3 regions of the Paenibacillus sp. MB22_1 genome follow, and region 2 is predicted to be linked to each of the others. Evidence: predicted binding sites of a transcription regulator. Region 2 holds the regulator's gene; each other region holds the start of a gene.
What was found. Region 2 encodes Rex, which represses fermentation and respiration genes when NADH is low (regulators of the CRP and FNR family bind a similar motif). Its sites were predicted from a motif close to TTGTGAAATATTTCACAA; they were not measured.

Region 1: ACL02P_RS16195 (DUF1641 domain-containing protein) is a predicted target of Rex. The motif match lies at 2,880-2,897, and genes of this name have one in related genera.
Region 3: adhE (bifunctional acetaldehyde-CoA/alcohol dehydrogenase) is a predicted target of Rex. The motif match lies at 1,337-1,354, and genes of this name have one in related genera.

Annotation. Positions count from the first base shown of each region.
Region 1 covers NZ_JBLADV010000002.1:941,688-945,974, forward strand. Annotated here, with positions in the region: gene gdhA (NADP-specific glutamate dehydrogenase) at 1-1,076, shown strand, start outside; gene ACL02P_RS16190 (NAD(P)/FAD-dependent oxidoreductase) at 1,149-2,327, opposite strand; gene ACL02P_RS16195 (DUF1641 domain-containing protein) at 2,343-2,783, opposite strand; gene ACL02P_RS16200 (LysR family transcriptional regulator) at 3,003-3,902, opposite strand.
Region 2 covers NZ_JBLADV010000001.1:1,079,438-1,083,724, forward strand. Annotated here, with positions in the region: gene dinG (ATP-dependent DNA helicase DinG) at 1-1,957, shown strand, start outside; gene ACL02P_RS04975 (redox-sensing transcriptional repressor Rex) at 1,998-2,642, shown strand; gene ACL02P_RS04980 (amidohydrolase) at 2,639-3,937, shown strand; gene ACL02P_RS04985 (DUF5590 domain-containing protein) at 3,998-4,287, shown strand, end outside.
Region 3 covers NZ_JBLADV010000001.1:891,141-895,427, forward strand. Annotated here, with positions in the region: gene ACL02P_RS03995 (formate/nitrite transporter family protein) at 1-195, shown strand, start outside; gene ACL02P_RS04000 (Crp/Fnr family transcriptional regulator) at 344-1,060, opposite strand; gene adhE (bifunctional acetaldehyde-CoA/alcohol dehydrogenase) at 1,509-4,124, shown strand.

The sequences.
Region 1 (4,287 bases), on a different contig from region 2:
CTTATAAAGGCGGACTTCGTTTTCACCCGTCTGTCAATGCCAGCATCATCAAATTCCTTGGGTTTGAACAAATTTTCAAGAACTCGTTGACCGGCCAGCCAATCGGCGGCGGCAAAGGCGGATCTGACTTCGATCCGAAAGGCAAATCCGATCTCGAAGTGATGCGCTTTACCCAAAGCTTCATGACGGAGCTGTCCAAATACATCGGTCCAGACACCGACGTGCCTGCAGGCGATATTGGCGTTGGCGCTCGGGAAATCGGCTACATGTTCGGTCAATACAAACGGCTGTATGGCAATGAAACCGGCGTATTGACGGGGAAAGGCTTGAACTACGGCGGCAGCTTGACGCGGACTGAAGCTACCGGCTACGGGCTGGTTTACTTCACCAGCGAAATGCTGGCGAGTCGGGGCGATAGCTTCGCCGGGAAAACCGTCGTCGTCTCCGGTTCCGGGAACGTATCGATCTACGCGATTGAGAAGGCACAACAGCTTGGCGCGAAGGTCGTAGCTTGCAGTGACTCGAACGGATATGTCTACGACAAGAACGGCATTAATCTTGCAACAGTGAAGCGTTTGAAAGAAGTAGAACGCAAGCGGATCAAGGAATACGTGAACGAGCATCCTACTGCTGAATATGTAGAAGGCTGCCAAAATATTTGGAGCATCCCTTGCGACATCGCCTTGCCTTGCGCAACGCAAAACGAAATCAACGAAGCTTCGGCGAAACTGCTGGTGGCCAACGGCGTCAAATATGTAGCTGAAGGAGCCAACATGCCGTCCACGCTGGAAGCTATCGAAGTTTATCTGAACAATGACGTATACTTCGGACCAGCTAAGGCTGCAAATGCCGGCGGGGTTGCCGTTTCCGCTCTGGAAATGGCACAAAACAGCGCAAGACTCGCCTGGTCGTTTGAGGAAGTGGATGCTAAGCTGAAGGACATTATGCGCAACATCTACCAAAGCAGCGTAAACGCGGCTAAAGAATACGGTTATGACGACAACCTGGTTGTCGGCTCCAACATTGCCGGCTTCCTGAAAGTCGCTGACGCAATGATCGCTCACGGGGTTGTATAAAGAGCATAACGTAAAAAAAAGAGTCGCCCAGAGGATTCATCCTCTTGGGCGACTCTTTGTATTTAAGGAGCTTTAGTAAGCCAATGCATCCAGCGCTTTGATGTGGGACAGATAGCGGATGTTACTTGCTTCCTTCATCAACGTAGCTGGCAACCCGCGCAACTGGGTATTGCTTGCCCCGATGGTCGCTACAGCGTCTTTGCGTCCGAGCGAAGCCAGCGTACCGGAGTTGATCGGGCTGAATGCGTTCATCGTCTTGCCGTTGAGATACGCAAACAGATTGTAACCGATCAGCTCGCCCATTTGCCAAGCGATTTGCGCTGTCGGCGGGTAAGGACGACCGTCCGGACCCATAAATACGGCGCTGTCACCCGCAACGAATACGTCCGGATGGGAGACGGACTGCAGGAATTCATTCACCGAAGCACGGCCGCGGTTCACTTCCAGTCCCGATTCGCCAACCAGCGGATTGCCTTGCACGCCGCCCGTCCAAACGAAGGTGTTGGCCACGATCTTTTGCCCATCCTTGAGATCGATCGTGTTGCCTTCCACATTGGTCACCGGCAAGCCGGTCAAGAACTTCACGCCGCGTTTCTCGAGGCTGGCTGTGGCGCGCTCGATCAACTCGTCCGGCAGCACCGGCAAGATCTTAGGTCCAGCTTCCACGAGCATGAGCTTGATCTCGCTTTGAGGTACGCCGTATTTCTTCGTCAGTTCCGGCAGCTTATCCGCGATTTCGCCAACCAGCTCGACGCCAGTCAATCCGCCGCCGCCGATCACGATCGTAGCATCGGCTTCGTTGCCGCTTGCCGCATATTCGCGAATACGCGATTCGATATGCGCATAAATCCGTTTGGCATCGTCCGCCGATTTCAGCACCATGCTGTGCTTCTCCAAGCCCGGGATGCCGAAATACGCAGTAATGCTGCCCAGACCAACCACAAGGGCGTCATAAGACAACACAGTACCGTCGGAGAGCTTAACTTCTTTTTTGTCGACAGAAAAACTCTCAACCTTAGCGATCCGCAAATCGATGTCTTTGCCTTTAAACAGCTTATCGAGCGGCAAGGACACCGCGCGTTCGGAAATGCTGCCTGCGGCAAGGCGATGCAGCTCCGTAATGATTTGATGCGTCGGATATTGGTTCACCACCGTGATCCGCGCCTGCGATTTATCCATAAACTTACGGGCCGACAATGCACTGAGTACGCCGCCATAGCCGGCGCCCAAAATTAAAATATGTTTTGACATAATCGTATTCCTCCGTTAGTTTTGTTGGCGGTCCCGTTCACCGGACACTTGAAGATACGCGTTAACGAACCGGAGCAGCTTTTGCGTTTGCGGGTCCTTCAGCATCTTCATCAACCCAAACACGCCAATGACTTCTTGGCTGTCCTCGGCACGATCCTTCGCTTCGATGACGTTAGCCGCCAAATGCTTCACCTTGCCAACAACTGGCCCGGCAATTTCCGAAATGGCGCCTACCGTGTCATTCTTCAGAATTTCATCCGTCGCCACCGCTTTGGCAAAATCATACGTTTTCGTCAAAACTCCAACGAGCTCATTTAATTTGGGAAGCTGCTCAACCAGAGCGGTCAGCGATTGCTGCACCTCCGGCTTCAAGAGCTGCTCCAGGAGCTCCTGCTGCCCACTTGCGGTACCAGCTACGGATTGCTCCGTTTTTGTTTCAGTAACTGTCTCTGACATATTCGATTCTCCTTTGCGATAATCTGAGGATTCGCTAGCCGAACTTCTGTTCAAGCATAGTGTTCCTCCTTTGGATGCCTCTAACCAATTTTAAGTTAGTGAAAATTTGCACATCTTAAACCTGAACAATCCGAATAAATTGTAACACATTTTCAAGAAAAAAGGACCGTGCAAGTGACAAAATTCACGGCCCTTATCGATATCATTTTTCGATGAATCCTAATTTCCGCATGACAACGGCAGGTTCTCTTTCAAAAAATCATAAAACAGCTTTTCCGTCGGCGCGAGCTCGCGATTCGCCGGAATGATCACCCCAACGTCCCGGGTGACCTGAGGCTCCATCATCGGCAGCGACACGATCGTGGAAGGAATATGCTCGCCGAGCGCAATCTCCGGAAGCAACGTCAACCCCAGCCCGGCGGACACCAGCCCCTTAATCGCGTCCAGATCATCCCCTTCAAACGACACCTTTGGTTGAAATCCGATTTTGTCGCAGGCGTCCACCACGATTTCCCGCAGAACAAAGCCTTTCGGGAATAATACGAATACATCCTCCCGCAGTTCGTCCAGCCCCACGGATTCACGGTCAGCCAAGCGATGTCCGGCAGGCAACAGCACCTTGAACTTTTCGCGGAATAACATTTCCCCTGTGACTTGGGGTTCCCCTTGGGGCACCGGACCAATCATGGCCAGATTCATCAAGCCGCCGCCGACCCAGTCCAGCAGCTCCCGATACGACCCATGCTGCAGTTGAAAATGCACCTCCGGATACCGGCGCCGAAACGCCGACACCACCGTCGGCACCAGGTTGGCCGCCAGACTGCTCGGGAAACCGATGCGGACCGTCCCGCGCTCCGGATCCAGATACTCGTTAATTTCCTGTCGCGCCTGCTCAAGGACCTTCATCATTTGCTCCATATGCTGCAGGAACTGCCGGCCGATGGGTGTCAGCTTCACCTTCCGGCCTTCATGGACAAACAGATCGACGCCCAGCTCTGCCTCCAGCTTAAAGATTTGCCGACTGACCGCCGACTGCGACACATGCAGCGCATACGACGCTTCCGTCACATGCTCCAGCTTGGCCGCCTCAATAAAGTATTGGATTTGTCTGAGCTCCATCCCCTCACCCCGTTAGCTGCATTTTTCAGGCTATACCCGATTGGGATTGACCAAACCCAAACTCTTATAGCTTACACCTCATGTAAATATATTAAGAACCATTATATCGGCTCCCTTGTGAAAACGGAAGCAGAAAAGGCTATTTATTGAGTAATATAACTAGTCCCTTCCTATAGTGGTTATAGTGGTGCCCGAAACGGGGGCTGATGAGACAAGCGGGGCGACAGACGGGCAAAGTGAAGTTGCAGTTACGCAAAGTGAGGCGCTGACAGTAAAGCGAAGCCGCTGATGAGCAAGGTAGGGCCACATGAGCCGCAGACGACAAAGTGCAGTGACAAACAACCTAAGTAAAGGCACCAAAACGACCCATGCGAGACACCACGAC
Region 2 (4,287 bases):
GCCGGCCATTTACCACAGCGTCAAGAACGAAGAGAAGGTCATGGTCAGCACGCACACCATCAACCTGCAGGAACAGCTTAGGGAGCGCGATGTGCCGTTGTTGACGGAGGTCGTGCCTTTTCCGTTTCGTGCAGCCGTTTTTAAAGGTAGGCAGCATTATTTGTGCTTGCGCAAATTTGAACATAAAATAAATAGAAAAGACTTCTCAACACCTAAAGAAGAGGTGATGACGGCCGCGCAAATGGTCGTATGGCTTACCCAAACGGAAAGCGGCGATGACGAAGAGCTGAATCTCGGCAATCGCGGCGGTGATTTATGGGAGACGGTGGCCAGTGAGTCGGAATCCTGCTTAGGCCGATCCTGTCCTTGGTTCCGCAAATGCTTCTATCATCGCGCAAAACACGAAGCCGGTGTCGCGGACGTGGTCATTACGAACCACTCTAAGCTGTTTACGGACATCCAGGCGGGGCATCAGCTGCTGCCGGGTTACGAGCGGCTGGTTATCGATGAAGCGCATCATTTAGAGGATGTGGCCGGCAAGCATTTGGGGATTCATATGAAGTATTTTACGGTCGTGCATACGCTGACCCGGTTATTTAAAGACAGCAAGACGGGGCAGCTGGCCAACCTTCGCAGCTCGCTTGAAGCGTCGGGCGCGGAGAAAGCCTCAGAATGGTGCTCAGTCATCGACGGAATCTATCCAACGCTGGTGGACGTGAAGGAGAGCTGGGACAAGCTCAGCGAGCTGCTGTTCAGCTTGATGCCTGACCGCAGCGACGCCGCCCCTGGCGATCCCGGGCAATTCGTGTACCGGCTGTTGCCGAATCGAAAACCAAAGGATTGGGAGACGCTGACCGCGCTCGAAAATCAAATTTACGTAGGTCTTGGCGACGTGCTTCGGAAAGGGGAGCGCCTCCTGTCCGAAATCCGAGAAGAGCAGGACGATTATGCAGCGGAGAGCCTGATCACCGATATCAGCGGCTTGTTTAAAGATTTAGCCGGGGAACGGGAAGCGCTGCGCTTCTTCATGAAGCTGGAGAGCGAGGACACCGTCTATTGGATGGAGGCGAACGGGAACTTCCGTAGCCGGTCGCTCCAAATGTATGCGGTGCCGATTGACGTCAGCGCTCAATTGAAGCAATTTTTCTTCGACCGGAAGAAGAGCGTCGTAATGACGTCCGCGACTTTATCGGTGGATAAATCGTTCCAATATATGATCGAGCAGCTTGGCTTGACTGAGGCGGCGGAAGAGGATCGGTTGATCACAGCGATGCTGCCCTCGCCGTTTAACTACCGCGATCAGGCGTTGCTGGTGATCCCGCGCGATTTTCCAAGTGTGAAGGGCAGCGTGGGGGATGACCATTTCATTCATACGCTGGTGCAATCGCTGGCGGATGCCGCGGTGGCGACGCAAGGTCGCATGCTGGTGCTGTTTACATCCTATCGGATGCTCAGGCAGGTGTATGACCCGCTGAAGGAACTGCTCGCAGCGGAGGGAATCACGGTGATCGGACAAGGGATGGACAGCGGCAGCCGCACCAAACTGACCCGGCGGTTCCAAGGGAACAGCGCATCGGTGCTGCTCGGGACAAGCAGCTTTTGGGAAGGGGTGGATATTCCTGGCGAGGCGCTGACCAGTTTAGCGATCGTACGCTTGCCGTTCCAGCCGCCAAACCACCCGCTGATGGAAGCGAAGAGCGAACGCCTGCAGCGGGAGAAGAAGAATCCATTCATGAAACTGTCCGTCCCGCAAGCGGTTATCCGCTTTAAGCAAGGATTCGGACGACTTGTCCGCTCGTCGCAGGACCGCGGCATCGTGATCGTTTATGATACCCGGATCCTGGAATCTTATTATGGAAAATATTTCTTATACTCTTTGCCCGGACCGAAGATGGAGCATATGCCATTAACTCAGATGGTTCCGCGCATCTCGGAATGGTTAAATCCCGAAGCCTAAGCCGCTTCATAGATCGCATTGAAGAATAGGGGGAACAAGCATGAAGTCAGATAAAATTTCGGACGCTGTCGTCCGCAGACTGCCGGTTTACCTGCGTTTCTTAAATGAACTCAGCCGACGGGAGGTGCCAACGGTGTCCTCCCAGGAGCTCGGACAGAAGCTGGATCTCAATCCGGCGCAAATCCGTAAGGATTTGGCTTATTTCGGCGATTTTGGCCGGAAGGGGATCGGCTACGATGTCGCTTATTTGATTGAAAAAATTCAACAAATTCTCAATCTGGACCAACAGATTAACGTCGCGCTGGTGGGTGCCGGGAATCTGGGGCAAGCCCTTTCGAATTATAATGCGTATTTGAAGGATAATATGAAGATTGTTGCGGTGTTCGACGCTTCACCGGCTAAGATCGGCAAGCAGATCAACAACATCACGATTCAGCCGATCGAAGAGCTGGCGGAAACCGTCCGGGCGAAAAATATCCGCATCGGCATCATCACCGTGCCGGATACGGAGGCGCAACGCGTAGCGGATGAGCTGGTTGCCGCCGGAATCGGTGCGATTCTGAACTTCGCGCCAACGATTCTGAAGGTTCCGCCGGAAGTTCGGATCCATGCGGCTGACTTCACTACTGATTTGCTGAGCTTGGCTTACTACTTGGAAGACGGAAAGGAAACAAGCAACGTATGAGTCGTAAATGGTTAATTAAGAACGGGACGTTTGCCGTCTTAAATGCGGACCGTCCTGTAATTCACGGATATATGCTCGTTGAGGGCGATACGATCAGCTATATTGGCGAAGAGCGCCCGGAAGGCGTGGAAGGCGCCGAAACGTTGGACGGCAAAGGGTTGTTGTTCCTGCCGGGCCTGATCAATACCCATGGCCATGCGGCGATGTCGCTGCTGCGCGGCTATGGGGATGATATGGTGCTGCAAACCTGGCTGCAGGAGAAAATGTGGCCGATGGAAGCCAAATTTACTGCGGCGGATGTGTATGCCGGTACGGCGTTATCTGTGTTGGAAATGCTCAAGGGCGGGACGACGACGTTCCTGGATATGTACGATCACATGGACGAAGTGGCCAAAGTCGTGGAGGAATCGGGTATTCGCGCCGTGTTGATGCGCGGGGCCATCGGGTTGTGCTCCCCGGAAGAGCAAGATCAGAAGCTCAAAGAAGCGATCGCGTTTGCTCAGAACTGGCACGGCAAGGCAGAAGGCCGCATCACCACGATGATGTCGCCGCATGCACCATACACCTGCCCGCCAGCCTTTATCGAGAAATTTGTGCAAGCTGCCCATGATCTCGATTTGCCGATGCACACGCATATGTCGGAGACGCGCGCCGAGGTAGAGCAGAACGTTAACGATTACGGCGTCCGCCCGGTAGAACATTTGCTGAAGCTGGGGATGTTCTCCCGCCCGACCCTGCTTGCCCACGCTGTGCATTTGACGGACGAGGAAATCGACATCTTGGCAGCGCACGGCGTTACCATCTCGCATAACCCAGGCAGTAACCTGAAGCTGGCCAGCGGGGTCGCCCGCGTACCGGAACTCCTGAAGAAGGGCGTAGTTGTATCGCTGGGTACTGACGGTCCGGCGAGCAATAATAACCTGGATATGCTGGAGGAGATTCGTTTGGCTGCGCTGATTCATAAAGGCGTATCCGGCGATCCAACGGCGGTTCCTGCGCTGGAAGCTCTGAAAATGGGGACGGAATACGGCGCGAAATCGGTCTTCTTGCAAAATACAGGCAAGCTGGCTGCTGGCATGAAGGCGGATATCATCGCCTTAAATACGGAGCAAGCCCATTTCCTGCCGAGAACGGATTATATCTCCCATACCGTTTATTCCGCTGGCGCCAAAGATGTAGAGCATGTCTGGGTCAACGGTAAGCAGGTAGTCAAGCACGGTGCTTGTCTGACACTGGATGAAGAACGCATCCGCTACGAGGCGCAAGCGGCGTTTGAGGGACTGTTGGCACGATAATGAGCGGCGCGCGGTTTCCTGAAGGAGGCTGCTTGCTTAGGAAGGGAAAGGAAGAGTAGCTTGAGGAAGCGAACGAAATGGATCCTGCTGTCCCTCGTGATTCTGTTGATCGTGCTCCTGGGTCTCCACCGGTTTTATCTATACATTCATGAGGATACGTGGAAAGCCGAAAGAGCCGCTATCCAGCAGGCGAAGCAGGAGACGGATCTCGTCCGGGGCGACAAGGTTTGGAAGTCGGTATGGGATGAAGTTACCTGGGTCGTGCAAGGGGAGGATGCATCCGGCCGCCAAATGATGGTCTGGTTAAGGGAAGGACATGATCCAGAGGTACGCTTGCTGTCCGATGGCAA
Region 3 (4,287 bases), 190 kb from region 2:
AGCGGCTATGAGCATAGCGTGGCCAATATGACGCTGCTCAGCTTGTCGTTGCTGCTGCCAAACCATCCGGATACGGTGACGTTCGCCGGCTGGCTGCACAACATGGTGCCGGTCACGCTGGGCAATATGGTGGGCGGCGCAGTTTTCGTCGGCATGGCTTATTGGTTCATTTCGCCCGTGCGCAAGAAAGTATAGATGCAAATTATCCCCCAACCTCAATGGGTAGCGAAGAGGATTGGGGGATTTTTTTGCACGTTGATAGAAAGCAAAAAAACCGCCCTGCACTCAAGGGACGGTTCAAATCGCTAGAACTAACGCCGAATATGGGGCGAGTACTAGGCGGTTAAATGCGGCAGATTTCGTTCGGGCACAGCTCGCAGTGGCAAATATCTTGCAGCATGACCAGATCTTTGATCACGATCATCCCGTTCTCATAGTCCAGCGCATCCTTCTTGCGCAGGTCGCTCAGCATCCGGTTGACGCTTTCGCGCGTTGCCCCGATCATGTTGGACAAGTCAGTATGGGTGATCTTCTTATTGATCAGAATGGCGTCTCCGTGCGGCTCACCGTACGTATTGCTCAAGCGAATCAAGGTCGAGCACAAAGCGCCCGGTTTGCCGTACATCATCAGATCGCGGAATTTGGTTTGCGTCAAACGGTGATGGATGCCCATCCATTTCATGAAATCGATGGCGAAATCGCAATGCTGACAGATCATGATTTCCAGGTCCTTCTGCTCGATAATGCCGATTTCACAGTCTTCGATGACTTCGGCGGTAAAGCTATGCTTCGAGCTGAAGAACGGATCGGCTTGCCCAACCATATCGCCGACACCATACATGTAGAGGATCAATTCTTTGCCCTCATCCGTCGATTTCGTCAACTTCACACGGCCGCGCTTGATGTAGAACAGTTTATCGGAATAGTCACCTTCCCAGAACAAATGTGTCCCCTCGGGATAAGATTTGTCTTTCATCGTAACGAGAAGGCGATTGAAGTTTTGCTCTGAAAAACAGCTCGTATTGCCGCGGGGCAGGGTGGCATTAACAATTTCACTCATCATCGATTTCCCCTTTGTGCTCCAAATTTTTCTGAAAATTTTAAATTAATTATAACCCGTTTTTTTTAGTTTTTGGGGGCTGTAAAGCCCGAAAAAGTGAACATTGTGAGAAATTTCACTATGTCGAATCGGATATTCACGTTATAAACGGTGCAAATTAATAAACTGGCGCTCGCAGCATTCGATAAGTATTTCAAAGAGACACTATGTACACAATGTAAAGTATATATGAAAAATTTATCGTGGCAAGCGAAAAACTTTCAACTTTTTTAAAGTATGTGAAAAAATTCACTATACAAAACAAAAATCCTGTGCTATGATCAAGACATAAAGAGAAGCACACAAGCTTCATAGGGATTCGCTTATAAGTGAATTTTTTCACAATATAAAACTTAGTCCACCATGTGCAAGCAAATCCCTAATCCAAAAATTTAGGAGGATGAGAGAGATGGCTGTTAAAAACGAAGTAGCTGCTAAGGCTCAGCCAACCGCGCAAGAGTATATTCAAACGTTGATCGACAAAGCCAAGAAAGCTTCCGAAGCATTCATGAGCATGGATCAGGAGCAGATCGATAAGATCGTGCAAGCGATGGCTTTGGCTGGGCTCGACAAGCATATGCATCTGGCGAAAATGGCGATCGAGGAAACGGGACGCGGCGTATACGAAGATAAAATCATCAAGAACATGTTTGCAACCGAGTATATCTGGAACAGCATTAAGTACCAAAAAACTGTAGGCGTCATCGAAGACAATCCTTACGAGAGCTTCCAAAAAATCGCCGAGCCGGTTGGGATCATCATGGGGATTACCCCGGTCACGAACCCAACGTCGACCACCATCTTTAAATCTCTGATCGCCATCAAAACTCGCAACCCGATCATCTTCGGCTTCCATCCATCCGCGCAAGCCTGCAGCACGGAAGCCGCTAAAATATTGCTTGAAGCCGCTGTTAAACACGGGGCACCTGCGGACTGTATCCAATGGATCGAAAATCCATCTATGGACCGCACGAACGCGCTGATGAATCACCCGGATGTCGCTTGCATTCTGGCTACCGGCGGTTCCGCGATGGTTAAAGCAGCTTATAGCTGCGGTAAGCCGGCCCTCGGCGTAGGCCCTGGTAACGTTCCTTGCTTCATTGAGAAGAGCGCCGATCTGGATCAAGCGGTCAACGACCTGATCCTGTCCAAAACGTTTGACAACGGTATGATTTGCGCATCCGAGCAAGCGGTGATTATCGAAGAACCGATCTTCGACCAAGTGAAGAAGAAAATGATCGCCAACGGCTGCTATTTTGTCAATAAAGAAGAAGCTGCCAAGCTGACCGCAGGCGCCATCAACGCGGAGAAATGTGCGGTGAACCCTGCGATCGTTGGTCAATCGGCTGTAAAAATCGCGGAAATGTGCGGCATCGACGTCCCGGCCGGAACGAAAATTCTCGTTGCCGAGATCGAAGGCGTTGGTCCGAAATTCCCATTGTCCGCAGAGAAGTTGAGTCCTGTACTTGCTTGCTACAAAGTGAAGAATGCAGAGGAAGGCATTAAACGTGCGCTGGAAGTTGTGCAATTCGGCGGCATGGGTCACTCCTCGGTAATCCACTCGAACAATGAGGAAGTGATTCAACAATTCTCCGATCGGATGCCAACTTGCCGGATCCTGGTGAACCAACCTTCTTCGCAAGGCGGTATCGGCGACATCTACAACACAAACCTGCCGTCGCTGACGCTGGGCTGCGGATCGTACGGACGCAACTCGACTTCGTCGAACGTCACGGCCGTGAATCTGATCAACGTGAAAAGGGTGAATCATCGTACCGTGAACATGCAATGGTTTAAAGTGCCTAGCAAAATTTACTTCGAGAAAAACTCGACGCAATACTTGGCGAAGATGCCGGACATCTCCCGCGTCATGATCGTTACTGACCCGATGATGGTGAAGCTCGGCTACGTGGAAAGAGTCGAACATTTCCTGCGTCAACGCCAAACGCCGGTAGCCATCGAAGTGTTCTCGGACGTTGAACCGGATCCATCGACCACGACCGTACAACGCGGTACTGAACTGATGGCGAAGTTCCAACCGGACTGCATTATCGCCCTGGGCGGCGGTTCGCCGATGGACGCGGCGAAAGGCATGTGGCTGTTCTATGAATATCCGGATACCGACTTCCACAATCTGAAGCAAAAATTCATGGATATCCGAAAACGGATCTACAAATATCCGCGTCTTGGCCAAAAAGCGAAATTCGTGGCCATTCCAACGACATCGGGTACCGGTTCCGAAGTTACCTCGTTCTCGGTTATTACCGATAAAATCAACGGCAACACGAAATACCCGTTGGCGGATTACGAGCTGACGCCGGACGTTGCGATCATTGACCCTGAGTTCGTCTACAGCTTGCCGAAAGTGGCTGTTGCAGATACCGGTATGGACGTACTGACGCATGCGATCGAAGCTTACGTCTCGGTCATGGCTAACGACTACACGGACGGTCTGGCGATCAAAGCGATCCAGCTGGTATTCCAATACCTGGAGAAATCGGCGCTGACCGGCGACAAGCTGGCCCGCGAGAAAATGCACAATGCTTCGACGCTCGCAGGGATGGCGTTCGCCAACGCATTCCTTGGCATCAACCACAGCTTGGCGCATAAATGGGGCGGTCAATACGGTACGGCCCATGGACGTACCAATGCGATTCTGATGCCGCACGTCATCCGCTACAATGCGAAGAAACCAACGAAATTCGCGGCATGGCCGAAATACAGAAACTTCGTTGCCGATGAACGTTATGCGGAAATCGCCCGCATTCTGGGTCTGCCGGCTCGCACGACGGAAGAAGGCGTGAAGAGCTTGATCAAAGCGGTGCGCGATCTGAACAAGAAGCTGGGCATTCCGGAATCGTTCCAAGCGCTTGGCTTCGATGCGAAGGATTTCGAATCGCGCGTCGATTACCTGGCGGACCGTGCCTTCGAAGACCAATGTACGACTGCGAATCCGAAGCTGCCGCTGGTCAGCGAGTTGGCTGAGATTTATCGCGACGCCTTCTATGGAAGATTTGAAGAATAAGTGAACAGGCGTGTAAAAATGGTGACAAATATCACTGAATGTGATATTTGTCACAATACTTTTGGATAGGAAGAGCTATGATTACAATATAAATGATCCCTCAGAAGTTTGTTAACGGAGTGGAACCCGGTCCTTCGGGGCCGGGCACCATAATTGTCTAAGT